One region of the Comamonas sp. FG99 genome, then DNA from elsewhere that is predicted to be linked to it. Evidence: predicted binding sites of a transcription regulator. Region 1 holds the regulator's gene; each other region holds the start of a gene.
What was found. Region 1 encodes LexA, which represses DNA repair genes until DNA is damaged. Its sites were predicted from a motif close to ACTGTATNNNNATACAGT; they were not measured.

Region 1 (7,316 bases):
ATCACCGGCCTGCGGCGATATGGACTGGGAAAGATGATCGTCGGCCATGAACCCGCATTTTGCGGGCAAAAAGACAGGCCGATGGCGACTTTGCCGCCCTCGGCCCTTGACCGATCCATCCCACTACCCGCTGGCCAAGCCATTTTTGCCGAACAGGCCCAGCAGCCCCAGCTGCAGCGACACCCGCGCCTTCACCGCGCTGAGGCTGCTTGCAGGGGGCGCCTCGGCGCCCGGCTCCCACTGCAGCGGCGGCCGCAGCGCCACCCCGGGCTCCAGGATCTGCCCCAGCGCACAGCGCGAGCTGCGCCACACCGGCACGCCTTGCCGGCGCGCCTGCTGGGCGCCAGCCAGCAAGGCCTGGTGCAGCGTGCCGTTGCCGGTGCAGGCCAGCACCAGGCCCTGCACCCCCGCCTGCAGCAAAGCGGTGAGCAGCTCGGGGCGGGCGCCCGCATGGCTGCCCACCACCTCGACCCAGGGCCAGGGCACATCGGCCTGCGCCAGCCGCTGCGCCGCCTGGGCGCCCCGGTAGCCCGGCGGCATGCCCACCGGTGTATCCGCGCACCTGCCGCCGGCCCAGCGCACGCCGCCGTTCTCCACCCAGCCGGCCGGCCCCTGCTCGCCCGAGCCAAAGGCCCGCAGCCGGTGCGGATGCATCTTCTGCACCCAGCGTGCCGCATGCACCTCGCCCTCGGCCACCACCACCACCTCGGGCAGCCATGCCGCGGCTGTGGCCACCGCCAGCGCATCGCGCAGGTTCTGCGGCCCGTCGGGCATCAAGGCATTGGCCGGCCGCATCGCGCAGGTCAGCACCACCGGCTTGGGCAGCCGGCCCAGGCACTCCTGCAGAAACCATGCGGTCTCCTCGATGGTGTCGGTGCCGTGGGTGATGACCACCGCGCGCACCTGCGCATCCAGCAGCGCGCTGTGGCAGGCCTGCAACAGCGCGCGCCACACCGCATCATCCATGTCCTTGCTGTCGATCTGCGCGAGCTGTAGCGCCTCGACCGGCGCCGCGCCGCCCTCCCCGCCCCAGCCAGGCAGGCCCTGCAGCAGCGCCTGCACCGACAGCTGGGCGGCCTGGTAATGCCCCGCATTCGCCGCATCCGGCGCCAGCCCGGCAATGGTGCCGCCGGTGCCGATCAGCACAATTTTTGATGGCATCTCTTGCCTCCGACAAAAAACTGGTTAAAAATACAGGTACTGGATTAATTCACAGTAAACACCGCGGCCCGATCCGCCTTGTATCGGCCGTCTGTATCGGCCATCTGCCAATGAACCGGAGATCTTATGCGAGACCACCTCAAGCTCACGGCGCGCCAACAGCAAATCCTGGAGCTGGTTCAGGACGCCATCGCGCGCACCGGCGCCCCGCCGACCCGGGCCGAGATCGCCACCGCGCTCGGCTACAAATCCGCCAACGCGGCGGAAGAGCACCTCAAGGCGCTGGCGCGCAAGGGAGCGATCGAGCTGGTCAGCGGCACCTCGCGCGGCATCCGGCTCAAGGCCGAGGCACTGCGCACCATCCAGGAAGCACAGCAGGCGCGCAACGGCATGGCCCCCGCGCGGGCTGCGCTGGCCGACATGGGCAACGAGATCGTGCAGCGCCTGGGCAGCCTGCTGCTGCCGCTGGTTGGCCGCGTATCGGCCGGCTCGCCCATCCTGGCGCAGGAGCATGTGGACCGCACCTATTCCGTCGAAGGCGGCCTGTTCGCGCAGCAGCCCGACTACCTGCTCAAGGTGCGCGGCATGTCGATGCGCGACGCCGGCATCATGGACGGCGACCTGCTCGCCGTCAAAGCCACGCATGAGGCCCGCAACGGCCAGATCATCGTGGCGCGGCTGGGAGATGACGTCACCGTCAAGCGCCTGCACCGAACCAAGGAAGGCATCGAGCTGCTGGCCGAAAACCCCGACTACCTGCCCATCGTCGTCCACCCCGGCGAACCCTTCGAGATCGAGGGCATCGCGGTGGGGCTGATCCGCAACACCATGCTGATGTAGCCCCGCCAGGCCGCCGCAGGTGGCGGGCGTTGTGGCGGTGCGCAAGCACCCCCAACCCTGCGGCAGCCATGCTTTTGCAATCCTGCCTGTGTTTTGACCACACTAGGAGATTCACATGCTGATTGCCGACGCCTTGCGCGCGCTGGTGCCGCTCGCCCGCCCTTTCACTGCCTTTAGCGCATCCGGCGCGCTATCCAGTGCCTTGCCCTGTGCCAACGATGAACGGCAGGCGCCCGCCCATGCCACCTGGCACCGCAGCGCGGTTGTGCACCGGCAGCCCGCCGGCGAGCAGCTAAGCCTGCTGGATGCCCCCGCGCCCGTTCACCCTGGCGCAGCGGCACGCCCGCTGGAGTTGATCCGCCGCCCCCGCCCCGCCAGCCAGCGCCCACGGAGCCAGCTGCTGCGTGGTGCCCGCATCGAGGCCGCGGTGTCGCACCTGGCCAGCCCGGTGCAGCAGCACAGCGCCGCGGCGGCCAACGATGCCTCGATCAAGATGTTCTGGGGCCATGGCAGCCCCCGCGCCGGCCGGCCAAGCGGCTGGGCCATCGCCGGCCGCATGGCCGATGTCTGCGCAGAGTTGGAGCGGCTGGAGCGGCTGGAGCGCGTGAGCTGAAGGAGGCTCAGCCGCCGAACTGCGGCGTGCGCTTTTCCAGAAAGGCCGATACCGCCTCGCGGTGGTCGGCAGTCTGGTGGGCCAGCGACTGGTAGGCGGCCGACAGCTCCAACAGCGAAGCCAGGCTCATGTGCATGCCTTCGCGGATCAGCTTCTTGGTCATGCGCGTGACCTGCGGCGGGTTGGCGGCAATCTCGTCGGCCAGCCGGTTGGCGGCCGCCAGCAGCTCCTCGTGCGGCACCACCTGCGACACCAGGTTCCATTGCAGCGCGGTGGCGGCGTCGATCATGCGACCGGTGAGCGACAGCTCGGCCGCGCGCGACAAACCGATCACCCGCGGCAGCAGCCAGGCGCCGCCGTCGCCGGGGATGATGCCCATCTTGATGAAGCTCTCGGCAAAGCGCGCCTTGTCGGAGGCGATGCGCAGGTCGCACATGCAGGCCAGGTCCAGCCCGGCGCCCACGGCGGGGCCGTTGACCGCGGCGATCAGCGGCACCTCCAGGTTGAACAGCGCCAGCGGCAATCGCTGAATGCCCTGGCGGTAGTCGTCGCGGATGCGCATGCCGTCCACCTCGCCGAAAGACTGCTCCTTCATCTTGCGGATATCGCCGCCGGCCGAGAAGGCCGGCCCCTCGCCCGTCAGGATCACCGCGCGCACGCTGCGGTCGGCGCTGATGCGGTCTGCCGCCGCCAGGAATTCCTCGACCGCGGTGTTGCCGGTCAGGGGATTGCGCTGCTCGGGCTGCGACATGGTCAGCGTCACCACATGGCCGCGCTGCTCGTACTTCAAGAATGCATTCACGATGTGCTCCTTAGGGTCCTGCAAGGGGTTTGCGCCGGAGCATACGCGCAAACACCGCGTTTGCCGCGCTATCAGCTGACACCGATTGCGTATGGCTCCCTCGCCTGTGCGTAAGCACCGGTTCAGCATTGCCGAAGTCTGACGTGTGGGGGACAGGCCTGCCGCGCGGCTATTCTTAGCATGCATGCCTGGGCGCACGGGCATACGGCCACGCGCCCCCACATTTTCCGGACCGACGACCATGACATCCCTGACACTCACCATGCACGGCGCCACCGCCTTGCTGACCCTGAACCGCCCCGAAGCGCGCAACGCGCTGGACCAGTCCATGCGCGAGGAGTTCGCGCGCCTGGTGCCGCAGCTGCGCGACGACCGCAGCGTCAAGGCCATCGTGCTGGCCGGCGCCGGCGGGCACTTCTGCGCCGGCGGCGACATCAAGTCGATGGCCCAGACCGTCTCCGGCAAGCAGGACGTGTTCGACAGCCGCAACCGCATGCTGGCGCTGCACAAATGGTTCGATGAGCTGCTGGACATGGAAAAACCCGTGATCAGCGCCGTCGAAGGCAGCGTCTTCGGCGCCGGCCTGTCGCTCGCGCTCAGCGCCGACTTTGTTTTCGCAGCGCCCAGCGCCAAGTTCTGCGTGGTGTTCAGCAAGATCGGCTTCATCCCCGACCTCGGCGCCATGTACCTCCTGCCGCGCCTGATCGGCCTGCAAAAGGCCAAGGAACTGGCCTTCACCGCCCGCGTCGTCGACGCGCAGGAAGCCCTGTCGCTGGGCATGGTCTACGAAGTGAGCGAGTCGAGCGTGCTGGAGCGCGCCCTGGCCTTCGCCGAGCGCTTCGCCAGCGCGCCGACCGAGGCCATCGGCATGACCAAGGTGGTGATGAACCGCGCCTTCGAGACCGCCCGCGACTCGGTCTACCAGCAGGAAGCCATCGCCCAGACCCTGTGCCGCGAAAGCGAATTCCACCAGGAGGCGATCAAGCGCTTCATCGCCAAGCAGCCGCCGCTGTTCCAGTGGTAAAAAGATAGCTTTTAGCGCTTATCCGTCAATGATTTCAAATACTTTTCATATTGAAATCGTTGACAGACAAGCGCTAGCAGCTATTGTTTCTGAAATCAAGCCACTGCCGGGCTGATCGCATCCAGCGGCCAGCGCGGCTTCACGTCGAAGGCATAGGTCTTGCTCGCCTGCTGCTGGCCGGCCTGCAGGCGCATCGCGGCGGCCATGGCGATCATCGCACCATTGTCGGTGCACAGTTGCAGCTCCGGATAGTGCACGCGGATCTGGCGCGCGGCGCAGGCCGCATCGAGCTGCGCGCGCAGCAGCCGGTTCGCGCCCACGCCGCCCGCCACCACCACGCGGCGCATGCCGGTCTGCGCCAGCGCCGCCAGCGTCTTCTTCACCAGCACCTCGACAATCGCCGCCTGCGTGGCTGCGGCCAGATCGGCCTTGCTGGCATCGAGCGCGGCGCCCAGCTTCTTGGCCTGGGTGAGCACCGCGGTCTTCAGCCCGGCGAAGGAGAAATCCAGATCGCCGCTGTGCAGCAGCGGCCGCGGCAGCTTGAAGGCATCGGCGCGCCCCTGTTGCGCCAGCCGCGACAGCTCCGGCCCGCCCGGATACGGCAGGCCCAGCACCTTGGCGGATTTGTCGAAGGCCTCGCCCGCAGCGTCATCGATGGTCTCGCCCAGGATCTCGTAGCGCCCCACGCCGTCCACCCGCATCAGCTGTGTATGCCCGCCCGACACCAGCAGCGCAACGAAGGGAAATTCCGGCGGATCGCTGCTGAGGAAAGGCGACAGCAGGTGCCCCTCCAGGTGGTGCACGCCCAGCACCGGCCGGTCCAGCGCCGCGGCCAGCGCGCAGGCCGTACCCGCGCCCACCAGCAGCGCGCCCGCCAGGCCCGGGCCGCGGGTGAAGGCCACCACGTCCACCTCGGGCAGCGCGCGGCCGCAGGACTCCAGCACCTGCCGGGTCAGCGGCAGCACGCGCCGGATATGGTCGCGGCTGGCCAGCTCGGGCACCACGCCGCCATAGGCACGGTGCATGTCGATCTGGCTGAACAGCGCATGCCCCAGCAGCCGCGGCACGGCGACGCCCTGCTCTGCCTGCACCAGGGCCACGCCTGTCTCGTCGCAGGAAGACTCGATTCCCAAAATCAGCAAACTCATGCCGCCAGTGTAAAAAATCCCCAATGCCCGGGCGTGGGCATTGGGGATCGGAAGGCGCGCGGCTAGCGCCGGCCGCCCAGCAGGCTGCCGCCGATCTTGATCAGATCGGCCAGCCCGCCGCCGCCCTGCGCGCCGCCACTGCCCTGGCCCAGCAGCGAGCCGAGGATATCGCCCACCACGCCGCCTTGCTGCTGCACGCGGTTTTGCTCTTGGCCCAGCGCGCTGCCCAGGTCGGACGAGTTCATGCCGCCGGACATGACGCGCTGCGCCAGGAACGACATCACGATCGGCGCCAGCATCTGCAGCAGCCGGCCGGCGTTGTCGCCCAGCCCGGTGGCCTGGCCCAGCTGGCCCGCGGCCTGGTCGTGCTGGCCGCCGAAGATATGGCCCAGGATGCCGTCCGAATCGGTCTGCGCAGCCTGCGGCGCAGCACTGGCTGCGGCGCCACCGCCGCCCAGCACCGCCCCGAGCAGGCCGCCCAGGTCGAAGCCGCCGCCGGAATGGTCGCGCTGCAGCGCGCCGAACAGGGCATCCGCCCCCTGGCCGCTCTGGGTGTTGTTGCCCAGGGCGCCCAGCATCATGGGCAGCGCCGCCGACACGGCGGACTCGGCCTGCGCGGTATTGGTGCCCAGGCCTTGCGCAATCTGTTGCAACGGCGCGCCCTGAAGCTGGGACATGAGTTCATCCACGAGCGACGGATTGGCAGACATGGTGTTTCCTTTCGAGTGAAGCTCCGGACCTCCGGAGGCATCGGCGCATGGTAGCCCCATTCGGTGACACCCCTGCGCCCTCCAAGGCAAAAATTCGTCAACCCCGCTGGCTACCCGCTCAGAACAGCGATTGTTGGCGGCTGTCCGCGCCCAGGCCTTGCCGCCAGGCGTCGAAGCCGCTCCAGTCCAGCAGCGTGCGCTCGCGGTTCAGGCCCAGCCGCCGGCAGGCCTTCTCGAAGCGCTGGCGCACCAGGTCGGCCCACAGGCCCTGGCCCTTCATGCGGTGGGCAAAGCCGCTGTCGTAGCTCTTGCCGCGCAGCCGGTCGGCATCGCTCACGCCATGCGCGTCGCGCACGCGCTGCATCACGCGCACCGCCCGGTCCGGGAAATGCGCCTGCAGCCACTGCTGGAACAAGGCGTTGAGCTCCCAGGGCAGGCGCAGCATGGTGTAGAACGCGCTGGTGGCGCCGGCGTCGCGCGCGGCCTCCAGCACCTGCTCCATGTCTTCGGTGATGAACGGGATCTGCGGCGCCACGCTCACGCCCACCGGAATGCCGGCCTGCACCAGCGTGCGGATGGTGCGCAGCCGCCGGTGCGGGGCGGCGGCGCGCGGCTCCAGCAGCCGCACCAGCCGCGCATCCAGGCTGGTGATGGTGATGTAGACCGCCGCGCGCCGCTCGCGCGCGGCCTGGGCGATCAGGTCGATGTCGCGCTCCACCGCGCTGCTCTTGGTGATCAGCGAGAAGGGGTGCGCAGCCTCGTGCAGCACCTCGATGATGCGCCGCGTGAGCCGCCAGTCGCGCTCGATCGGCTGGTAGCAGTCGGTGGCCGAGCCGATGTTGAGCGATGCGGGCCGGTACGAGCGCCTGGCGATCTCCGCCGCCAGCACCTCGGCGATATTGGCCTTGGCGACCAGGCGGGTCTCGAAGTCCAGGCCGGGCGAGAGGTTCAGGTAGCTGTGGTAGGGCCGCGCATAGCAATAGATGCAGCCATGCTCGCAGCCCCGGTACGGGTTGAC
Region 2 (7,316 bases), on a different contig from region 1:
AAGTGCACGATGTCGTACACCGTCAGAAAGTAGTGCTCGTAGCGCAGCTCGGTGATCAGCGCAAGCTCCTGTTCGAGGCGCTGCTGCATATCGGCGCCTATGCCGCCGCGAAAGCGCCGGGCCGCGCCCTCGTAGGTGACGCGGCGCAGGTAGGCGGCGGGCGTCTCGCCCGCGGGCACTACCTCGTCGGGGTACTGGTAGCGCAGCTCGTCCAGCGAAAAGCGGCAATGGCTGGCCACCCGCAGGGTCTCGGCCAGCAGCTCGGGCGGGTACAGCTGCGCCAGCCGCAGCCGGTGGCGCAGGTGCCGCTCGGCATTGGGCTGCAGCGCATGGCCGCAGGCCGTGAGGGGCCGGCCGGTGCGCGTGGCGCTGAGCACGTCCTGCAGCGGCTTGCGCGAGCGTACATGCATGTGCACGTCGCCCGCCGCCACGAGGGGAATGGCTGCGCCCGCGCCCATGCGCTGCAATCGGGCCAGCCACATCTCGTCGTCGAGCCGGCAGGCCTGGTGCACCGCGATCCAGCAGCGCTCGCCGAACAGCGCGCGCATCCAGCGGGCCAGGGCCTGCAGCTGGGCATCGCCGGCGTCGCGCTCTGGCGCCACCAGCACCACGCAATCCTCGAACGATCTTTTCTGCACGGCGGCCTGCGCCAGCAGGTATTGGCCCTTGGGCGACTTTCTGCGCAGCTTGGTGATCAGCGCGCACAGGTTGCCATAGCCGCGCAGGTTGCAGGCCAGCGCCACCAGCGTGAAGGGCGCGCCGCCGGGCACGGGCCGCACCGCGAACTGCGTGCCCACCAGCAGCGGCAGGCCGTGCTCGCGCGCGGCCACATGGGCGCGCACCATGCCGGCCATCGAGCATTCGTCGGCCAGCGCCAGCGCGCTGTAGCCCAGCTGCGCGGCGCGCGCCACCAGCTCGTGCGGATGGCTGGCGCCGCGCAGAAAGCTGAAGTTGCTCAGGCACCAGAGTTCGGCGTAGGGGGGGAGGATGTCGGCCATGGTGGGCGCTCAGGCGAAGATGCCGTGCAGGAACCAGGCGCCTTGCTCGCCCTCCAGCCGGGTCTGGTAGATCCACAGCATGCCGGCATGCGCGCTGGCGGCGATCCAGTAGTCGCGCACCGCGTTGTGCGCGGTTTGCTCCGCTGCTGTGCCGGGCTGGGCAAAGTCCGGGCTGCGGTGCCACCAGCCGCCCTCCAGCCGTTGCGGGCCCACCACCAGCTGCAGCGGGCCTTGGTACAGCGGGGCACCCTGGCTGTCGTGCGGCAGCGCCAGCGGTTGCTCCAGCAGGAAGCTGGGCTGGGGCAGGGCAGGCAGCGCCGCCTCGGCGGCCGGCAGCGGCTCGCCCGCCGGCTGCCAGTGCTGCTGCCATTCGGGGCGGTGGTCGTCGCGCAGCACCGGGCGCAGCACCTGGCCGGCACCCAGCCGCGCGGCAATGCGCTCCAGCACCTGGGGCAGGTGCTCGTGGCGCCGGGCGGGGTCGGGTAGCAGGTCGGCGGCGCTTTCCTGCAGCGGCTGCGGCTCGGGGGCGAGCAGCTCCAGCTCGACCACCGGGGCCTGCAGCACCACATGGGCCAGGTGCTCCTGCAGCAGGCGCTGCAGGTGATCGAGCTGCCGGGTGGAGGCGGCGGTGCGGATGCCCAGTTCGCCGCCGGCCGCGGCGGCGCTGCTGCGCAGCGCATCGTGGCGCCAGCGCAGCGTGAAATGGGTGATGCCCGCGCGCTGCGCTGCCAGCCAGCCGCACATCTGGCGCAGCAGCACCGCGGCGCCGTGCACGATGTGCGCGCTGCTGTCGGCGCGGTGCGCCAGCTCCAGCCGCGCCTGGAACTGCGCGGGCAGCTCGATCCAGGCGTGGGCCTCGGGCTGCAGGCCATAGGCCTGGTCCAGCGCCGCCAGCAGCTCCTTGCCGAAGCGGCGCACCACGCCGCCGCGCGGCAGCGCGCGCACCTGGCCCAGCGTGGCGCAGCCCAGGCGGGCCAGCGTAGGCGCATGGGCCTGAGCGGCATCGAGCGCCGCCAGGGGCAGGGCATCCAGCAGCTGCGGCAGCGGCTGGGCAAAGCCGTTGCGCTGGCCGCAGCGCGCCAGCGCCAGCGCCGCGAGGCTGGTGGGTGCCCAGGCCAGCGCCTGCACGCCCAGCAGCCCGCTTTCGCCGCGAATGCGGGCCGCCAGCGCCCGGGTGCCGCCAAACAGCCGCGCCGACGCGGACAGCTCCATCAGCACCGCGCCGGCAAGCATGGCGACGCGCGGCGTGAACTGCAGGCACCACCAGGCCAGGCCCTGTGGGGCCGCAGCCTCAGTGCCAGGCGGGCTCGGCGGTGGCGGGAGCAGGGCTGCCCAGAGCGGGGTCGGCATGCGAAACCTTGCGGGGGAAAGTGTCGGGCGGCGCCAGGCGGCCGCTGTAATGCAGCATGCGGGGCGTGAGCAGGCCGGCCAGCGCTGGCGGCACGGCGGGCAGCCGCAAGGCATCTGCCAGCGCCGGGCCGCGGCGCTTGAGGATGCGCAGCTGCAAAGCCCAGTCTGGCGCATGCGCCACCTGCAGGCGCAGGGGCGCGGCCGTGGCCATATGCAGGGCCGTGGCGGGGCGCACCAGGAACACCAGCCCGTCGAAGCGGTGCGCGGCGATCTGCAGGCGGCGTATCTGCTCGGGCCGCGCCTCGCGCAGCCAGGCGATGACGGTGCCCGCCGCGTTGGCGCTGATGAGCTGCTCGGTGGCCCAGAGCAGGTCTGGCGCCGAGGCATGGGCCACCCATACCAGCTGGCGGGGCGCGATGCCCGACTGCGCCAGGCCGGCGGCATGCGGTGGGTGCGGCGCGCCCAGCACGGCTACCGGCAGGCCCTGGGCGCTGCAGGCCCGCAGCGCATGCGCGGTCAGGCGCCATTCCACCGTGCCCCATTGCGGCGGCAGCAGCTCGGTCAGCCCATGGGTGGGCCAGCCGCCGCCGGGCAGCGCCCGGTCCAGCTCGGCCCAGCCCGTGGCCACCGCTGCCGCCCGCGACTGCGCCATGTCCGCGCCCGGCCACACGGCGGCGGCCACCGAGGGCGGCAGCCGGGCATGGGCTTGGGCGGCAGGAGAGTGGGGGCTGTGGCGAGGCATGATGAATACTGTTTATTTGTACAGTATGCACCAAAAGATCCAATAACACCAATACGGCAACCCTGGGCTGGGTTATTTCCCGGTTTTGACAGATCTGCGCCGCCGCCCTAAATTGCGCGGCGTGTGCTTCATTGGTGTTCAATGCGAGGCGCCCCACTGGGAGAGCGGCAAACGCTCCCACAATCCGTCGAGGATTGCATGATTACCTTGAACGTAAATGGGCGCTCGCGCCGTCTGGATGTGGCGGCGGACACGCCGCTGCTGTGGGTTTTGAGGGACTACCTGGGTTTTACCGGCACCAAGTTCGGTTGCGGAGCGGGCCTGTGCGGCGCCTGCACGGTGCATGTGGATGGCAAGGCCCTGCGCTCGTGCATCACCCCGGTGTCGGCCGTGGCCAAGGCGCGCATCACCACCATCGAAGGCCTGTCCAGCGACAACTCCCACCCGGTGCAGCAGGCCTGGATCGCCGAGCAGGTGCCGCAGTGCGGCTACTGCCAGTCGGGCATGCTCATGGCCGCGGCCGCGCTGCTCAAGGACAAGCCCCAGCCCACCAAGGCCGAGATCGCCGAGGCCATGACCAACGTGTGCCGCTGCGGCACCTATCCCCGGGTGGAGCGTGCTATCTTGCGCGCCGCCAAGGCTTGAGGAGGGCGCCGCCATGCAAGCAATGCAAGTGAATCGCCGCGACTTCCTCAAGACCGGCGGCGCGGCCGCCAGCCTGGTGCTGGGCTTCAGGCTGCCGGTTGCCGCGGCCCAGGGCCAGCCGGCCCGCGACCCGGACGATGTCAACGCCTGGCTGCGCATAGCGCCCGACGGCACGGTCACCATCATGGTGCCCTCGGCCGAGATCGGGCAGGGCGTGTACACCTCGGCGCCGATGCTGATCGCCGAGGAGCTGGAATGCGACTGGCGCCAGGTGCGCGCGCAGATCGCGCCCACCGACCCGGTCTATGCCAACCGCATGTTCAAGGTGCAGGCCACGGCCAGCAGCACCTCGTCGCGCTGGTCCTTCGAGCCGCTGCGCCGCATAGGCGCGGCCGCGCGCCTGATGCTGGTGGAGGCCGCCGCGCGCGAATGGAAGGTGAGCGCCGCCGAATGCACCGCGGTGCGCGGCCGCGTGCTGCATGCGGCCAGCGGGCGCATGCTGGGCTATAGCGAGCTGGCGCCCAAGGCGGCGCTGCTGCCGCGGCCCGACGTGGCCAGGATCGCGCTCAAGCCCAGGCCCGAGTGGCAGCTCATCGGCCAGCCGGTGCAGCGGCTGGACATTCCGCTCAAGACCAACGGCAGCGCAGTCTTTGGCGTGGATGTGAAGGTGCGCGGCATGCTCATCGGCACCGTGGCGGCCAGCCCGGTGCGCGGTGGCAGGCTCAAGCCCTTCGACGACAAGCCAGCGCTGGCGGTCAAGGGCGTGCACCAGGTCGTGCCGCTGACCGGCAGCGCCGTGGCCGTGCTGGGCGAGAGCTACTGGCCGGCGAAGCAGGGCCTGTCCAAGCTGCAGCTTGACTGGCAAGCGCCCGAGGGCCCGCTGGTGGACAGCAAGGCCATGCTGGCCCAACTGCGCAGCGCCGCGGCGCAGACCGACACCGTGGCCAGGCGCATTGGCGATCCTGAAACCGCGCTGCGCCAGAGCGCCCAGCGCGTGGAGGCCGAATACGAGGTGCCGTACCTGGCCCATGCGACCATGGAGCCGATCAACGCCACCGCCGATGTGCGCGCCGACCGGGCCGAGATCTGGGGCCCGACCCAGGTCTGCGGCGAGATCGCCGCGCGCCTGGCGCCGCACCTGGGCCTGCCGGCCGAGCGCATCACGGTGCACTCCACCTTCGTGGGCGGGGGCTTCGGGCGGCGCGAGGAGTTCGACATCTTCATCCAGGCGGCGCTGGCCTCGCAGGCGGCCAGGCGCCCGGTCAAGCTGATCTGGTCGCGCGAGGAGGACATTCAGCAGGACTTCTACCGCCCGGCGGCAGCCGCGCGCTTTGCGGCGGTGCTGGGCGAGGGCGGCGGCGTGCTGGCGCTGGAGGCCCGGCTGGCCTGCTCGTCCATCTATATCCGCAACTTCCCCGAGCGGGTGAAGAACGGCGTCGACCCGAAATCGGTGGAGGGCGTGGTGGACGTGCCCTATGCGCTGCCGCATTTCGGCGTGCGCTATGCGATGGTCAACAGCGCGATACCGGCGGGCTTCTGGCGCGGCGTGGGCTATACGCAGAATTGCTTCTTCTTCGAGAGCTTCATCGACGAGCTGGCCCACCAGGCCCGGCGCGATCCGCTGGACTTTCGCCTGGCATTGCTCAAGGAGCAGCCCCGCCACGCCGAGCTGCTGCGGCGCCTGGCCAGCCGCGCGGGCTGGGGCAAGGCTGCCTCGGGCCGCTACCTGGGCCTGGCGCTGTCCGAGGCCTGGGGCTCGATCTGCGGCACCGCGGTGGAGCTGTCGGTGCAGGACAAGCGCATCACCATCCACCGCGTGGTCTGCGCCGTGGACTGCGGCACCGTGATCAATCCGGCCACGGTGCAGCGCCAGTTGGAGGGCGCCACCATCTGGGGCCTGACGGCCGCGGCCTTCGGCGAGATCAGCATCGAGCAAGGCAAGGTGCTGCAGTCCAACTTCCACGACTACCCCATGCTGCACCTGGCGCAGACGCCGCCGATAGAGACCGAGCTGATCGAGAGCGGGGCAAAAATAGGCGGCGTGGGCGAATCGGGCGTGCCGCCGCTGGCGCCGGCGCTGGCCAATGCGCTGTTCGCCGCCACCGGCGAGCGGCTGCGCTCGCTGCCGCTGTCGCGCCATGGCTATGCGCTGGCATAGGCCAGCCGGGGCTCAAAGCCCCAGCACGCGGGCCACGTAGTCGGCATCCTTGTCGCCGCGGCCCGAGAGGTTGACGAGGATGTGCCGGTCCTTGGCCTGCGTGGGCGCTACCCGCATGGCCCAGGCCACGGCGTGGGCGCTCTCCAGTGCCGGGATGATGCCTTCCACGCGCGACAGCTGCATGAAGGCGTCCAGGCATTCCTTGTCGCTGACGGCCTCGTACTGCACGCGGCCCAGATCCTTGAGGTAGCTGTGCTGCGGGCCCACGCCGGGATAGTCCAGACCCGAGGCAATGCTGTGCACCGCGGCCGGCGTGCCGTCGGCGTTCTCCAGCACGTAGCACTTCATGCCGTGGATTTCGCCGGGCTTGCCCATGCTCAGCGTGGCCGCATGGCGGCCGGGCTTGTCCACGCCTTCGCCCGAGGGCTCCACGCCCACCAGCTTCACCTCCGCATCGTTCAGGAAGGCGGTGAACATGCCCATGGCATTGCTGCCGCCGCCCACGCAGGCCGCCACATGGTCGGGCAGCTTGCCGTGCTTGGCCAGGAACTGCTCGCGCGCCTCGCGGCCGACGATGGACTGGAAGTCGCGCACCATCATCGGGAACGGGTGCGGGCCCACCACCGAGCCGATGGCGTAGAGGTAGTCGCTGGGGTTGGTGAGGTATTCCTCGAAGGCGCTGTCCACGGCTTCCTTGAGCGTGGCCGCGCCGCGCGTGACGGGAACGAGCTTGCAGCCCAGGATGCGCATCTTGGTGACGTTGGGGTGTTCCTTCTCGATGTCCACCTGGCCCATGTGGATCTCGCAGGGAATGCCCACCAGGGCGCAGGCAGTGGCCAGGGCCACGCCGTGCTGGCCGGCGCCGGTTTCGGCGATGACCTTTTTCTTGCCCATGAACCTGGCCAGCAGCGCCTCGCCCAGGCAATGGTTGATCTTGTGCGCGCCGGTGTGGTTCAGGTCCTCGCGCTTGAGGTGGATCTGCGCGCCGCCGAGCTGCGCCGACAGGCGCCGGGCGTGGAAGATGGGGCTGGGCCGGCCCACGTAGTCGGCGAACAGCTGGGCCAGCTCTTGCTGGAAGTCTTCGCGCTGGGTGATCTCGGCATAGGCGGCGTTGATGTCGTCCATGGCCTGCTTGAGGTGCGGCGGCACCAACTGGCCGCCGTAGGGGCCGAAGAAGCCGTCGGCATCGGGCATGGGGGCGAAGGCGAGGGTGGTGGTCATGTCTGGGTTGTCTCTATGCGTAGTTGATATTGGGGCGCCAGAGGCGTGCGGGCAATGTAGTCGAAGTGCAGGCGGCGGAAGGCCCCTCAGGCCAGCCCATACTCGAAGTCGTAGAAATGCTGGCCGCCCTCGATGCGGATGGCCATCTGGCCAGACAGGCCGGCCAGCTCGCCGGTGCCAGAGTCTGGCACCACTTCGAGCA
Region 3 (7,316 bases), on a different contig from region 1:
CTCGTACAGCAGCCAGCCTCCCGGCGCCACCGCCGCGAGCACCTGGGGCAGCAGCGGGCGCCACAGGTAGTTGGTGACCACGACCGCATCGAAGCGCTCGCCGGCAAAGGGCCAGGGGCCGTTTTCGATGTCGGCGCAGATGAAGCGGCCCGGCAGGCGCGCCTGCAGCGCGGCTATCGCGGCCGCATCGCGGTCCACCGCGCTGATGCGGTGGCCCAGGCCGTGCAGGTAGGCCGCATGGCGGCCGCTGCCGCAGGCCAGGTCCAGCACCTGGCAGCCGGGTGCCAGCCGGCCTGCAAAGCGGGTGATCCAGGGCGAGGCTGGCGCGAGGGCTAGGGAGTGCATGGGGACAGGGCTGCGCGGCCGATCAGAAACAGGCCCAGACATGGTCGGCCATGCGCAGCATGAATTCGGGCCGGGTATAGAGCATGAAGACGCCTGCCAGCACCAGCGCGACGAGCGCGACGAGCGCGACGAGCGTGCCGGTGGCGGCGCGGCGCCAGCGTCTGCGCGGGGCGGGAGTCGTGTTCATGGTCGCATCATGCCGCTGCCGGCAGGCGTTGTACAGGCGCCTCCTTGACCGGCAGGTTCACCAGGCCGGCGAACACGCCCAGCGCGATCGCCACATACCAGACCGACTGGTAGCTGCCGCTGTGGTCGTACAGGTAGCCGCCGAGCCAGATGCCCAGGAAGCTGCCGATCTGGTGGCTGAAGAACACCATGCCGCTGAGCATGGACAGGTGCTGGATGCCGAAGACCTGGGCGATGATGCCGTTGGTCAGCGGCACGGTGGACAGCCACAGGAAGCCCATCACCGCCGCGAACACGTAGACCGACCAGGGCGACAGCGGCGCCAGCAGGAACAGCACGATGGCCACGGCGCGTATGAAATAGATGGCCGACAGCAGATAGCGCTTGGCCAGGCGCTGGCCCAGCGAGCCGGCCAGGTAGGTGCCGAAGATGTTGAACAGCCCGATCAGCGCCAGCGAGTAGCTGGCCACTTGCGGCGGCAGGCCGCAGTCCTTGAGGTAGCTGGGCATGTGCACGCCGATGAACATCACCTGGAAGCCGCAGACGAAGTAGCCCGCGGTCAGCAGCAGAAAGCTCGGCGTGCGCAGGGCCTCGGCAAAGGCATGGCCGATCGACTGGCGCGGGCCGGATGCGGCGGCCCGGCGCGCGCTGGCCAGCCCGGGCTCGCGCAGCGCGAGCGCCAGGGGCACGATGGCCAGCACGATCACCGCGCAGACCAGCAGTGCGTTGTGCCAGCCCAGGCCGGCGATCAGCTGCCCCTCCACCGGCACCATGAAGAACTGGCCGAAGGAGCCGGCCGCCGCGGTCACCCCCATGGCCCAGGAGCGCCGGTCGGCCGGAATCTGCCGCCCGATCACGCCGTAGATCACCGCGTAGGTGGTGCCCGTTTGCGCGATACCGATCAACAGCCCCGCGGTGAGCGAGAACACCAGCGTGTTGGGCGACCAGGCCATGCCCGCCAGCCCCAGCGCATAGCACAGCGCGCCGGCCAGCAGGATGCGGGTGGCGCCGAAGCGGTCGGCCAGCATGCCGGTGAAGATGCCGATCAGGCCCCAGGACAGGTTCTGGATGGCCAGCGCCAGCGCAAAGGATTCGCGCGTCCAGCCCATCTCCTGGGTGATGGGCTGCAGCCATAGCCCGAAGCCGTGGCGTATGCCCATCGAGAGCGTGACCACCGCGCCGCCGCACAGCAGTACGCGGGCCAGGGAGAGTTGTTGTGCTTGCTTGTGCATGTCCATCGGGCGGGAAGCGAATCCGCCGATTGTTGCGGGTTCCGGGCGGCTGTGCTGTCGCCGGGGCATTCGCTTGGAAATTGTTAACTGGTTTTTCATACAGCTTTTTGCCAAGGAAGCCACTACAATGCCGCCCCATGGCAACCAAGACAACGCAGACCAGTGACTACGCGGAAGCCTCGATCCGCGTGCTGAAGGGGCTGGAGCCCGTCAAGCAGCGGCCGGGCATGTACACCCGCACCGACAACCCGCTGCACATCATCCAGGAGGTGATAGACAACGCCGCCGACGAGGCGCTGGCCGGCTTCGGCAAGAAGATCCGCGTCTGCCTGCACACGGACGGCTCGGTGAGCGTGGAGGATGACGGCCGGGGCATTCCCTTCGGCCTGCATCCCGAGGAAAAGGCGCCGGTGGTGGAGCTGGTGTTCACCCGGCTGCACGCGGGCGGCAAGTTCGACAAGGGGCAGGGCGGCGCCTACAGCTTCTCGGGCGGCCTGCACGGTGTGGGCGTGTCGGTCACCAACGCGCTGGCCACGCGGCTCGAAGTGGCCAGCTACCGCGAGGGGCAGGCGGCTGCTCTCGCGTTCTCGGGCGGTGACGTAATCGAGCCGCTCAAGAAGCGCGCCCAGGCCGCGGGAGACCGCAAGCAGGGCACGACGGTGCGCGTCTGGCCCGATGCGAAGTATTTCGAATCCGCCCACCTGCCCATGGGCGAGCTGGTGCACCTGCTGCGCAGCAAGGCGGTGCTGATGCCCGGCGTGAGCGTCTCGCTCACCAATGAGAAGACGCGTGATACCCAGACCTGGCAGTACAAGGGCGGCCTCAAGGACTATCTGCTGCAAACCTTGCCCGCCGATCCGGTGATCCCGCTGTTCGAGGGCGAGGAGTTTGCCGGCAAGAACGACGACAACTTCGCCGAGGGCGAGGGCGCGGCGTGGTGCGTGGCCTTCACCGAGGAAGGCCAGCCGGTGCGTGAGAGCTACGTCAACCTGATCCCGACCAGCGCCGGCGGCACGCACGAGAGCGGGCTGCGCGACGGGCTGTTCCAGGCGGTCAAGAGCTTCATCGAGCTGCATTCGCTGCTGCCCAAGGGCGTCAAGCTCATGCCCGAGGACGTGTTCGCCCGCGCCAGCTACGTGCTGTCGGCCAAGGTGCTGGATCCGCAGTTCCAGGGCCAGATCAAGGAGCGGCTGAACTCGCGCGACGCGGTGCGCCTGGTCAGCGGCTTCGTGCGCCCGGCGCTGGAGCTGTGGCTGAACCAGCATGTGGACTATGGCAAGAAGCTCGCCGAGATCGCCATCAAGGCCGCGCAGACACGCCAGAAGGCCGGCCAGAAGGTGGAAAAGCGCAAAGGCAGCGGCGTGGCCGTGCTTCCCGGCAAGCTCACCGACTGCGAGAGCCGCGACACCGCCTACAACGAGGTCTTCCTGGTGGAGGGCGACTCGGCCGGCGGCAGCGCCAAGATGGGCCGCGACAAGGAAACCCAGGCCGTGCTGCCGTTGCGCGGCAAGGTGCTCAACACCTGGGAGGTGGATCGCGACCGCCTGTTCGCCAACAACGAAATCCACGACATCTCGGTGGCCATAGGCGTCGATCCGCACGGCCCGCAGGACGAGCCTGATTTTTCGGGCCTGCGCTACGGCAAGATCTGCATCCTGTCGGATGCCGACGTGGATGGCTCGCACATCCAGGTGCTGCTGCTGACGCTGTTCTTCAGGCATTTCCCCAAGCTCATCGATGCCGGCAATGTCTACGTGGCGCGGCCGCCGCTGTTTCGCGTGGACCTGCCCGCGCGCGGCAAGAAACCCGCCGCCAAGTTCTACGCGCTCGATGACGGCGAGCTGGTCGCCATCCTCGACAAGGCCGAGAAGGACGGCGTGGCGCGCGAGAAATGCCAGATCAGCCGCTTCAAGGGGCTGGGCGAGATGAACGCCGAGCAGCTGTGGGAGACCACGCTGAACCCCGACACGCGGCGCCTGCTGCCGATCACGCTCGGCGCCACCGACCTGGTGCAGACCCAGCTCGTCATGACCCAGCTCATGGGCAAGGGCGAGGCCGCGGCACGCCGGGAGCTGATGGAGCTGCATGGCGACGATGTGGAAATCGACGTCTGAGCCCCATTCGGCGGAATTTGAATAAAAAACCACGCTGGCGCAAGCACAGTCAGTACAGCAAGCGCAATCAGCTATCAAATTATGAGTGATCAAAACACCTTGGACCTGGCCGCGCCGGCGGCGCCCGACGACGGCGACCGCCTGGACCTGGGGCAATACGCCCAGCGCGCCTACCTCGAATACGCCCTGTCCGTCGTCAAGGGCCGGGCGCTGCCCGACGTCTGCGATGGCTTGAAGCCCGTGCAGCGCCGCATCCTGTTCGCGATGAACCAGATGGGCCTGGGCTACAGCGGCCCCAACCGCAACACCGCGGCCAAGCCGGTCAAGAGCGCGCGCGTGGTGGGTGACGTGCTCGGCCGCTTTCACCCGCATGGCGACCAGTCGGCCTACGACGCGCTGGTGCGCATGGCGCAGGACTTCAACCAGCGCTATCCGCTGATCGACGGCCAGGGCAACTTCGGCAGCCGCGACGGCGACGGCGCCGCCGCGATGCGCTACACCGAGGCCCGGCTGTCGCGCATCACCAGCCTGCTGCTCGACGAGATCGGCATGGGCACGGTGGATTTCGTGCCCAACTACGACGGCTCCACCGACGAGCCGCGCCAGCTGCCGGCGCGGCTGCCGTTCGCGCTGCTCAACGGCGCCAGCGGCATCGCGGTGGGCCTGGCCACCGAAATCCCCAGCCACAACCTGCGCGAGGTGGCCGATGCCTGCGTGGCGCTGATCAAGCGGCCCCAGCTCGGCGACGAAGAGCTGCTGGCCATCATGCCCGGCCCGGACTACCCGGGCGGCGGCCAGATCATCTCGGCTGCCGGCGACATCGCCGACGCATACCGCAGCGGCCGTGGCTCGATCAAGGTGCGCGCGCGCTGGAGCATCGAGGAGCTGGCGCGCGGCCAGTGGCAGATGGTGGTCGACGAGCTGCCGCCGGGCGTGTCGGCGCAAAAGGTGCTCGAAGAGATCGAGGACCTGACCAACCCCAAGGTCAAGACCGGCAAGAAGGCGCTGACGCAGGAGCAGAACCAGCTCAAGGCCACGCTGCTGTCGGTGCTGGACGGCGTGCGCGACGAGTCCAGCAAGGACGCGCCGGTGCGCATCGTGTTCGAGCCCAAGACCGGCAAGACGCCGCAATCCGAGCTCATCACCTGCCTGCTGGCCCACACCAGCCTGGAGACCTCGTCGCCGATCAACCTGACCATGGTCGGCCTGGACGGCAAGCCCACGCAGAAGTCGCTGCGCCAGATGCTGGAGGAATGGATCGCCTTCCGCCAGGCCACGGTCACGCGGCGCTCGCAGCACCGCCTGGCCAAGGTGCTGGACCGCATCCACATCCTCGAAGGGCGCCAGCTCATCCTGCTGAACATCGACGAGGTGATCGCCATCATCCGCGCCAGCGACGAGCCGGGGCCCGCGCTGATGGCGCGCTTTGACCTGAGCGAGCGCCAGGCCGAGGACATTCTTGAAATCCGCCTGCGCCAGCTGGCGCGGCTCGAGGCCATCAAGATCGAGCAGGAGCTCTCGGAGTTGCGCAAGGAGCAAGGCCAGCTCGAGGATATCCTGGGCAACCCGAGCTCGCTCAAGCGCCTGATGGTCAAGGAGATCGAGGCCGACGCCAAGACCTTTGCCGACGCGCGCCGCACGCTGATCCAGGAGGAGAAGAAGGCGGTCGCCGAAGTCAAGGTGGTGGACGAGCCCGTCACCGTCGTCGTCTCGCAAAAGGGCTGGGTGCGCGCGCGCACCGGCCACGGCCATGCGCCCGACAGCTTCGGCTTCAAGTCGGGCGACGCGCTGTACGGCACCTTCGAGTGCCGCACGGTCGACCAGCTGCTGGTGTTCGGCAGCAACGGCCGCGTGTACTCCATCGCGGTGGCGCAGCTGCCCGGCGGGCGCGGCGACGGCCAGCCCGTCACCACGCTGCTGGAGCTGGAAGCCGGCACGCGCATCCTCTACTACTTTGCCGGGCCGCTGTCGGCCAGCCTGCTGCTGTCGTCCAGCGGCGGCTACGGCTTCATCGCGCTGGTGGAGAACATGGTCTCGCGCCAGAAGGGCGGCAAGGCCTTCGTCACGCTGGCCGACGGCGACGAGCTGTGCCGGCCCTCGCACGTGGGCGGCACCAACGGCAGCGTGGAGCTGCCCGATGCCACCCATGTGGCCTGCGCCTCGGTGGGTGGCCGCATCCTGACCTTCGACATCGCCGAGCTCAACCACATGGCCAACGGCGGCAAGGGCCTGAAGCTGATCGACCTGGAGGACAAGGACCGCCTCGCCGGTGCCGCCGCCTACACGCGCAGCATCCGCATCGAAGGCCTGGGCCGGGGCGGCAAGGAGCGCGAGGAGACGCTGGAGATCCGCAGCCTGAACAATGCCAAGACCAGCCGCGCCAAGAAGGGCAAGGCGGCTGATCTGGGCTTCAAGCCGAACGGGGTGTTCCGGGTGGAGTGAGGGCGGCTGGCCCGTGCGTCAATCCTGGCTGGATGCGGGGCTGACGAAGGCAATGGCGTGCTCCACCGTATCCCAGATGAAGCGGCCGGACGGATCGCTTTGCTCCTCGACGATGTGCGCTACCAGCCCCGCTGCGCGGGAGATCACGGCAAAGCCGCGCATGACCTGGGTTGGCACGCCGATCTCACCCAGCAGCGCGGCGACCGCGCCCGTGGCATTGAGGGTGATGGGCCGGTCGGCCACCTGGTCGACCGCCCGCGAGAGGGTTTGCAGCGCGCGGATGTGATCGCCCTTGAGCTCCGGCTCGGCCTGGCCCAGCTCCAGCAGCTTGTAGGCGCGTGGATCGACCGGCTTGTGCAGATGGTGGCCGAAGCCCGGTACCGGCGAGCGCAATTCCTTGTAGTGCCGGGCGATCTGGAGCGCCTCGGCGGCGGGGTCCTCGGCGGCCAGGATGCGGTCCAGCAATCCTGAGCAATTCTCCATGGTTCCCACGAACGAGCTGCCCACGGCCAGCAGCCCGGCCGCGACCGCGCCCTGCAGGTTCTCTGGCGCGCTCATGTAGATGAGCCGGGTGGCGATGGCGCTGGGGGTGAGGCCATGCTCCATCAGAACGATCAGCACCACGTCGGTGACGCGCAGATCCACCGGGCGTGGCGGGCGCCCCAGGATCTGCATCAGCATCACCTCGGTGAAGGTTTTCTTGCCCATCAGGTCTTCCACCAGGTTGGCATTGCCGTAGTGCAGGCTGGTGAGGGTGTGGGTGCACAGGCTGGTGGTGGGGGCGGGCTTGGAAGGGCTTGGCTTGCTCATGTTCAGTACTCCAGGGAAGGTTTCAGGCGGCGGCGGCCAGGGCCTGCTCGCGCACCCTGGTTTTCAGGACCTTGCCCACGGGGGAGCGGGGCAGGTTGGCGTGGAAGAAGATGCGCTTGGGCGTTTGCACCGGGCCCAGGCGCTGGCGCACGAAGGCGATCAGTTCCGCCTCGGTGGCGTGGAGGCC
Region 4 (7,316 bases), on a different contig from region 1:
CGCGGCTGCTGCGCACCCACATCGCCAGCACGCTGCAGTACAAGACGCGCCGCGCCGGCTACAGCCACGACGGCACGCCGCACAACCTGGCGGTGCTGCGCACCATGCGCGGCGCCCTGGGCCGGCGCATCGCGCTGACCAAGGCGCCGCACCGCGAGCTCGCCGCCCTGGAGGCCGAACTCGCGGCCCTGCTGCAAAAGGGCGAAGACGGCAGCAGCCAAGCCGTGGCCGAGCTGCGCCAGCGCATAGAGGCGCTACAGGCGCGCATGGGCAAGGTCGCCTTCCTCGATCCGCTGGACCTGCGCTTTCGCAGCCGCACCAAGGTGCCCGAGCCCAGCAGCCAGGCGGTGATGTTCTGCGTGATGGATGTCTCCGGCTCCATGGACCAGGAGCGCAAGGACCTGGCCAAGCGCTTCTTCATCCTGCTGTACCTGTTCCTCACGCGGCACTACGAGAAGATCGACATCGTCTTCATCCGCCACCACACCCAGGCCGCCGAGGTCGGCGAGGACGAATTCTTCCACTCCCAGGAGAGCGGCGGCACCGTGGTCAGCAGCGCGCTGGTGCTGCTCGAGCAGATCATCCGCGCGCGCTACCCGGTGGCCGACTGGAACATCTACGTGGCCCAGGCCAGCGATGGCGACAACTTCGGCGACGACGGCGGCAATTGCCGCAACCTGCTGGCCGACCGGATATTGCCGCTGGTGCGCTACTTCGCCTATGTGCAGGTGGTGCAGGACGAGCAAAGCCTGTGGCAGGAGTACAGCCAGCTGGTGCCGCTGTTCCCGCACTTCGCCATGCGCAAGGTGTCTGGGCCGGGCGACATCTATCCCGTGTTCCGCGACCTGTTCAAGAAAGAGGGCGTATCGGTATGAATCCCTCCCAATACCCCGTGCTGGCGCGCCGCGCGGGCGGGCACCACAAGAAGCCGCCCTTCGCCGGCGAGCGCGCGCCGCGCGGCGTGCCGCCCGATCCGCTGCCGGCCGGCAAGCGCCCGACGCGCCCGCTGCCCGACCCCAGCGACTGGACCTTCGAGCTGATAGAGCGCTACCACGGCGCGATTGCCGCCACGGCCGAGCGCTATGGCCTGGACACCTACCCCAACCAGCTCGAAGTGATCTCGGCCGAGCAAATGATGGATGCCTACGCCAGCGTGGGCATGCCCGTGGGCTACCGCCACTGGAGCTACGGCAAGGAATACCTCGCGACCGAGCGGCGCTACCGCCGCGGCCACATGGGCCTGGCCTACGAGATCGTGATCAACTCCAACCCCTGCATCAGCTACCTGATGGAGGAAAACACCACCGCCATGCAGGCGCTGGTGATCGCCCATGCGGCCTACGGGCACAACAGCTTCTTCAAGGGCAACTACCTGTTCGGCATGTGGACCGATGCGGGCAGCATCATCGACTACCTGGTCTATGCCCGCGACTTCATTGCCCAGTGCGAGGAGCGGCACGGCATCGAGACGGTGGAGCAATGGCTGGACTCCTGCCATGCGCTGGCCAACCTGGGCGTGGACCGCTACCGCCGCCCGTCCAAGAAGACCCTGGCGCGCGAGCGCGCCGAGCGCGAGCAGCGCGAAGCCTATGCCCAGCAGCAGGTCAACGAGCTGTGGCGCACCCTGCCGGCGCGCCCGGGCAAGGACAGCGCGGTGCCGGAGAGCGAGCGCTTTCCCAAGGAACCCGAGGAAAACCTGCTGTACTTCATCGAGAAGAACGCCCCGCTGCTGGAGCCCTGGCAGCGCGAGATCGTGCGCATCGTGCGCAAGATCGCCCAGTACTTCTACCCGCAGCGCCAGACCCAGGTGATGAACGAAGGCTGGGCCACGTTCTGGCACTACACCCTGCTCAACACGCTATACGACGAAGGCTGGCTCACCGACGGGGTGATGATCGAGTGGCTGTCCTCGCACACCAATGTCATCTACCAGCCGCCGGCCGGGCACCGCGCCTACAGCGGCATCAACCCCTATGCGCTGGGCTTTGCCATGTACCGCGACATCCGGCGCATCTGCCAGCAGCCTACCGAGGAGGATCGGCGCTGGTTTCCCGACATGGCCGGCACACCCTGGCTGCCGGCGCTGCACCATGCCATGCAGAACTTCAAGGACGAGAGCTTCGTCGGCCAGTACCTCAGCCCCAAGCTGATGCGCGACATGCGGCTGTTCGCCATCCACGACGATGCGCGCGAGCGCGAGCTGCTGGTCAGCGCCATCCACGACGAGGACGGCTACCGCAGCCTGCGCCAGACCCTGTCGCAGCAGTACGACCTGGGCGTGCGCGAGCCCAACATCCAGGTCTGGAACGTGAACCTGCGCGGCGACCGCTGCCTCACGCTGCGCCACACCCAGTACCAGGGGCGCCCGCTGGCCGACGATGCGCTGGAAGTGCTCAAGCACACCGCGCGCCTGTGGGGCTTTGGCGTGCAGCTCGAAACCGTCAATGCCGACGGCGAGGCGCCGGTGCTGCTGCACGCGGTGCCGCCACCATCCTGAACGGTTCAAAAGCCGGGCGCGCCGCCCGCATAGGCCTCCAGCCCCAGGGCCACCACCGCCGCCACGTCCCCGCCCACCTCGGCGCGGAATTCGGCCTCGGCCTGTGCCACCGCCAGCTCGAAGGCCTTGAGCCACAGCAGCCCGGTCTTGGTAAAGCGCACCCGCCGCGCCCGCGCATCGTGCGGATCGGGCTCCTTGGTCACCAGGCCCCAGGCCTCGCACTGCTCGACCAGGCTGGCCATGGCCTGCTTGCTCATCCCCGCGCGGGCGGCCAGCGCGCTCAGCCGGTCGCCGGCCAGCGATAAATGCCGCGTGATGTGGATGTGCGCGGCGCTCACCTGGTCGCGCGCCGCCAGGTTCGACAGCGCCAGCGGCACATCGATATCGTGCGCCATCAGCTGCAGCACCCGCGCGTCGAAGCGGCGCATCGCATGGCCGAGCAATCGGCCCAGGTGGGTCTGGCGCCAGGCATCCGAGGCCGGCGCGGTGGCTTGCAATGCTTGCATGGAGCTGATTTTAGTCAGCTAAACTGACTAAAAACAGGGTTCCTGGAAAAGTATGGGTCGCATAAACTACTGTTCAAGCATCCAGCCTGGTTATCCATTCAGGTGGCATGCAAACCCTCTCAAGTCTCAGCCTACAAGGAGTGCTTCCATGGACGCCGTCACCAAGAACGCCAAATCCGCCGATAAATCCACCGACAACAGCGAAAAGGCCAAGGCCTTGCAGGCCGCGCTGGCCCAGATCGAAAAGCAGTTCGGCAAGGGCACGATCATGCGCCTGGGTGAAGGCGAAGCCATCCAGGACATCCAGGTCGTGTCCACCGGCTCGCTGGGCCTCGACATCGCGCTCGGCGTGGGCGGCCTGCCCCGTGGCCGCGTGATCGAGATCTACGGCCCCGAATCCTCGGGCAAGACCACGCTGACGCTGCAGGTCATCGCCGAAATGCAAAAGCAGGGCGGCACCTGCGCCTTCATCGACGCCGAGCACGCGCTCGACACCGGCTACGCCCAGAAGCTGGGTGTGAACCTTGGCGAGGTGCTGATCAGCCAGCCCGACACCGGCGAGCAGGCGCTGGAGATCGTCGACAGCCTGGTGCGCTCGGGCGCCGTGGACCTGATCGTGGTGGACTCGGTGGCCGCGCTCACGCCCAAGGCCGAAATCGAGGGCGAGATGGGCGACCAGCTGCCCGGCCTGCAGGCCCGATTGATGAGCCAGGCGCTGCGCAAGCTCACCGCCACCATCAAGAAGACCAACTGCATGGTCATCTTCATCAACCAGATCCGCATGAAGATCGGCGTGATGTTCGGCTCGCCCGAAACCACCACCGGCGGCAATGCGCTCAAGTTCTACGCCTCGGTGCGCCTGGACATCCGCCGCACCGGCACCATCAAGAAGGGCGACGAGGCCATCGGCAACGAAACCAAGGTCAAGGTGGTGAAGAACAAGGTCTCGCCGCCGTTCAAGACCGCCGAGTTCGACATTCTCTTCGGCGAGGGCATCTCGCGCGAGGGCGAGATCATCGACATGGGCGTGAATGCGCGCATCATCGAAAAAAGCGGCGCCTGGTACGCCTATGGCGGCGAGAAGATCGGCCAGGGCCGCGACAATGCGCGCGAATTCCTGCGCGAGAACCGCGACCTGGCGGTGGAGATCGAGAACAAGGTGCGCGACAGCCTGGGCATTGCCCTGATGCCCACCGACGGCGTCATTCCCGACCCGCAAGAGAAGGAAAAGTCCAAGTAAGGCCCGCGCATGTCGTTTGCCAGGCTCTCGCTCAAGGGCCGCGCGCTGCGCCTGCTGGCGCTGCGCGAGCACTCGCGCAGCGAGCTGCAGGCCAAGCTGGCGCCGCATGTGCAGGAGGGCGAGGACCTGCCGGCCCTGCTCGACGAGCTTGAGGCGCGCGACTTCATCAACCCGCGGCGCGTGGCCGAGTCCATCGTGCACAGCAAGGCGCAGCGCTACGGCGCGGCCCGCGTCGCGCAGCAGATGCGCAGCAAGGGGCTGGATGCCCAGCTCATAGGCGATGCGCTCGAGCAGCTGCGCGCCACCGAGCTGCAGCGCGCCCGCGAGGTCTGGCGCCGCCGCTTCGATGTGCCGCCGGCCACGCCGCAGGAGCGGGCGCGGCAGATGCGCTTTCTGTTCGGGCGCGGCTTTGGCGGCGACGTGGTGCGCAAGGTGCTGGGCGGGGCCGGCGACGAGGATGCGTAGCGCCTCCATGCCGCAGCGGCATAGCTGCTAGATGCCTGCGGCAGTGCCGGCCGCCGCCGATTGCAGCCACAGTGTGGGCTCCACAGGAGACTTCACATGCAAAGACGACAGTTCGCCGGCGCCCTGCTGGCGCTGGGAACCATGCCGCTGGCCGCGGGCGCGCAGCAGGCACTTTCCTCCAAGCCCATCCGCATCGTGGTGCCGTTCGGCCCCGGTGGCGTGGCCGATCTCACCGTGCGCATGGTGGCGCAGAAAATGACCGAGCTGATGGGCGGCCAGTCCATCATCGTCGACAACAAGCCCGGCGCGGGCGGCGTGGTGGCGGCCGAGCAGGTGGCCCGGGCCGCGCCCGACGGGCTCACGCTGCTGCTCATGTCCAACGCCAATGCGGTGGCCGAGGGACTGTTCAAGTCGCTTTCCTACAACGCGGCCAAGGATTTCGCGCCGATCTCCATGCTGGGCTATTTCGACCTGGCGGTGCTGGTGGCGCAGGAGAGCCCCATCCGCTCGCTGCAGGACCTGGTCGCGCAGGCCAAGGCGCGGCCTGGCAAGCTCAACATCGGCACCATCAACATCGGCAGCACCCAGCACCTGGCGGCCGAGCTGCTCAAGACCACGCTGGGCATCGACGTGCAGATCGTGCCCTTCAACGGCTCGCCTGCGGTGCTCAATGCGCTGCGCGGCAAGCAGGTGGATGCGGCGGTGGAAATTCTCGCGCCGGTGATGGCGCAGGTCAGCGGCAAAGTGCTGCGCGCGCTGGCGGTGATGGGCGACAAGCGCGCGCCCGGGCTGGCGCAGGTGCCCACGGTGGCCGAGAGCGATCCGGCCGCCAAGGGCTTTGGTGTTGCCTCGTGGAATGCCCTGGCCGCGCCGGCCAGAACCCCGCCGGCCATCATCGCCCGGCTCAGCCAGGCCGCCAATGCCGCGCTGGCCGCGCCCGACGTGAGGCAGCGCCTGCAAAGCCTGGGTGTGGAGGCGCGCGGCAGCACGCCCGAGCAGCAGGCGGCGCTGCTGGACAGCGAGATCAAGCGCTGGGGCGCCGTGATCCAGCGCGCCGGCATCCCCAAGCAGTGAAGAGGCGCATATGTCCATGCGAATCTCTCTCACTGCACCACCCCGCCGCGCATACGCAGCCGCCCTCGCCATCATGGCCGGCTGCGCGACTGCGGGCCCCGCGCAGGCCCAGGCCACCGCTGGCAGCAGCGTGCAGCTCTACGGCCTGGTGGATGCCTATGCCGGCTCGATGCGGCGCAGCGACCAGCCGGCGCGCACCACGGCCGTGAACAGCAACGGCATGACCACCTCGTACTGGGGCCTGCGCGGCAGCGAAGACCTGGGTGGCGGCCTCAAGGCGGTATTCGTGCTGGAAAGCTTCTTCCAGACCGATACCGGATCGAACGGCCGCAACAGCACCGACCCCTTCCTGTCGCGCAATGCCTGGGTGGGGCTGGCGGGCGGCTTCGGCCAGGTATCCGCCGGGCGCCAGACCAACCGGCTGTTCGTGGCCAGCGGCCAGTTCGATCCGTTCGGCGGCTCGCTGCAGTTCTCTCCCGTCATGCTCCAGACCTGGCAGGCGTCATACGACCGCGCGGTGCTGGGCGACAGTGTGTGGAACAACACCTTGCAATACACCACGCCCACCGTCGGCGGGCTGCGCGCCGATGTTTCCTATGGTTTCGGCGAGCAGGCGGGCCACGGCGGCCACGGCAACAAAAGCCTGGCCGTCAACTACGCGAAGGGGCCGTTCGCGGCTGCCCTGGCAGTGCAAAGCGTGCAGTATGGGCCGGGCCTGGACGGCACCGCCATCACCCGCCAGACGGCGGTGCTCGCGGCGGCCTCCTACGACCTGGGGGTCGCCAAGCTCTATGGCCAGTGGCAGCGGGCGCGCACGCCGGACCTGGACATGCGGGCCGACACCGCGCAGCTGGGCGTGGGCATACCGGTGGGCGCGGCAGGCAAGCTGATGGCCTCGGTGGCGCATACCAGGCGCGACATCGCGGGTGCTGCGGGCAGCCGCCGCACCGATTGGGCCGTGGGCTACGACCATCAGCTGTCCCGGCGCACCGACCTGTATGCCGTCTACCTCAGCGACCGGCTCTCGGGCCACGATGCGGCAGGCAGCATAGGCGCCGGCATACGCCATCGTTTCTGATGGTGAAGTGAGGCGTCAACGGGCCAGGCAGCGCTGGATGCCCAGCGCAATCAAGGCCGTGCCCGCCAGGGCGTTGACGCCGCGTTGCACGCGAAGGTAGCCAGCCCGCAGAGCCTGGGTGCCAAACACGGCGGTGATGCCCCAATGCCAGCCCAGGGACAGCAGCGCGACCAGCACGATGGTTGCCGCATAAAACCAGGCTGGCGCGGCCACCGGAAAGACGGCGGCAAAAGCGCTGGTCCAGAATGCGGCGCCCTTGGGATTGGTCATGCCCGTCAACAAGCCCATGCGGTAGGCCGCCAGCGGCGATACGTGCCGGCCGCCGCTGTCGGGGGTGCTCGCGGCGACGGGGCGTGGCGCCATCGCCGAGCGCAGCAGCTGCATGCCGTACCACACCAGATAGGCCGCCCCGAGCATGCGCACGCCGGCGGTTAGCCAGGGGTGCTGCCCCAGCAG

Region 2: a site for LexA is predicted at 3,098-3,115, ahead of imuA (translesion DNA synthesis-associated protein ImuA). Genes of this name have one in related genera too.
Region 3: a site for LexA is predicted at 1,850-1,867, ahead of ACODRX_RS08305 (DNA topoisomerase IV subunit B). Genes of this name have one in related genera too.
Region 4: a site for LexA is predicted at 3,072-3,089, ahead of recA (recombinase RecA). Genes of this name have one in related genera too.

Annotation. Positions count from the first base shown of each region.
Region 1 is NZ_JBMDII010000014.1:87,281-94,596, reverse strand. Features, by position in the region: gene ACODRX_RS11655 (asparaginase) at 124-1,161, opposite strand; gene lexA (transcriptional repressor LexA) at 1,288-2,001, shown strand; gene ACODRX_RS11645 (hypothetical protein) at 2,117-2,614, shown strand; gene ACODRX_RS11640 (crotonase/enoyl-CoA hydratase family protein) at 2,622-3,416, opposite strand; gene ACODRX_RS11635 (enoyl-CoA hydratase/isomerase family protein) at 3,658-4,440, shown strand; gene tsaD (tRNA (adenosine(37)-N6)-threonylcarbamoyltransferase complex transferase subunit TsaD) at 4,536-5,588, opposite strand; gene ACODRX_RS11625 (DUF937 domain-containing protein) at 5,651-6,298, opposite strand; gene ACODRX_RS11620 (PA0069 family radical SAM protein) at 6,417-7,316, opposite strand, start outside.
Region 2 is NZ_JBMDII010000002.1:19,439-26,754, reverse strand. Features, by position in the region: gene ACODRX_RS01585 (error-prone DNA polymerase) at 1-998, opposite strand, end outside; gene ACODRX_RS01580 (Y-family DNA polymerase) at 1,008-2,348, opposite strand; gene imuA (translesion DNA synthesis-associated protein ImuA) at 2,290-3,090, opposite strand; gene ACODRX_RS01570 ((2Fe-2S)-binding protein) at 3,289-3,735, shown strand; gene ACODRX_RS01565 (xanthine dehydrogenase family protein molybdopterin-binding subunit) at 3,749-5,893, shown strand; gene trpB (tryptophan synthase subunit beta) at 5,906-7,114, opposite strand; gene ACODRX_RS01555 (DUF3224 domain-containing protein) at 7,201-7,316, opposite strand, start outside.
Region 3 is NZ_JBMDII010000009.1:88,372-95,687, reverse strand. Features, by position in the region: gene ACODRX_RS08320 (class I SAM-dependent methyltransferase) at 1-345, opposite strand, end outside; gene ACODRX_RS08315 (hypothetical protein) at 368-532, opposite strand; gene ACODRX_RS08310 (MFS transporter) at 540-1,763, opposite strand; gene ACODRX_RS08305 (DNA topoisomerase IV subunit B) at 1,901-3,877, shown strand; gene parC (DNA topoisomerase IV subunit A) at 3,959-6,319, shown strand; gene ACODRX_RS08295 (citryl-CoA lyase) at 6,338-7,129, opposite strand; gene ACODRX_RS08290 (class I adenylate-forming enzyme family protein) at 7,152-7,316, opposite strand, start outside.
Region 4 is NZ_JBMDII010000008.1:32,567-39,882, reverse strand. Features, by position in the region: gene ACODRX_RS07385 (YeaH/YhbH family protein) at 1-875, shown strand, start outside; gene ACODRX_RS07380 (SpoVR family protein) at 872-2,497, shown strand; gene ACODRX_RS07375 (MarR family winged helix-turn-helix transcriptional regulator) at 2,503-3,003, opposite strand; gene recA (recombinase RecA) at 3,152-4,243, shown strand; gene recX (recombination regulator RecX) at 4,253-4,708, shown strand; gene ACODRX_RS07360 (Bug family tripartite tricarboxylate transporter substrate binding protein) at 4,805-5,782, shown strand; gene ACODRX_RS07355 (porin) at 5,799-6,860, shown strand; gene ACODRX_RS07350 (LysE family translocator) at 6,876-7,316, opposite strand, start outside.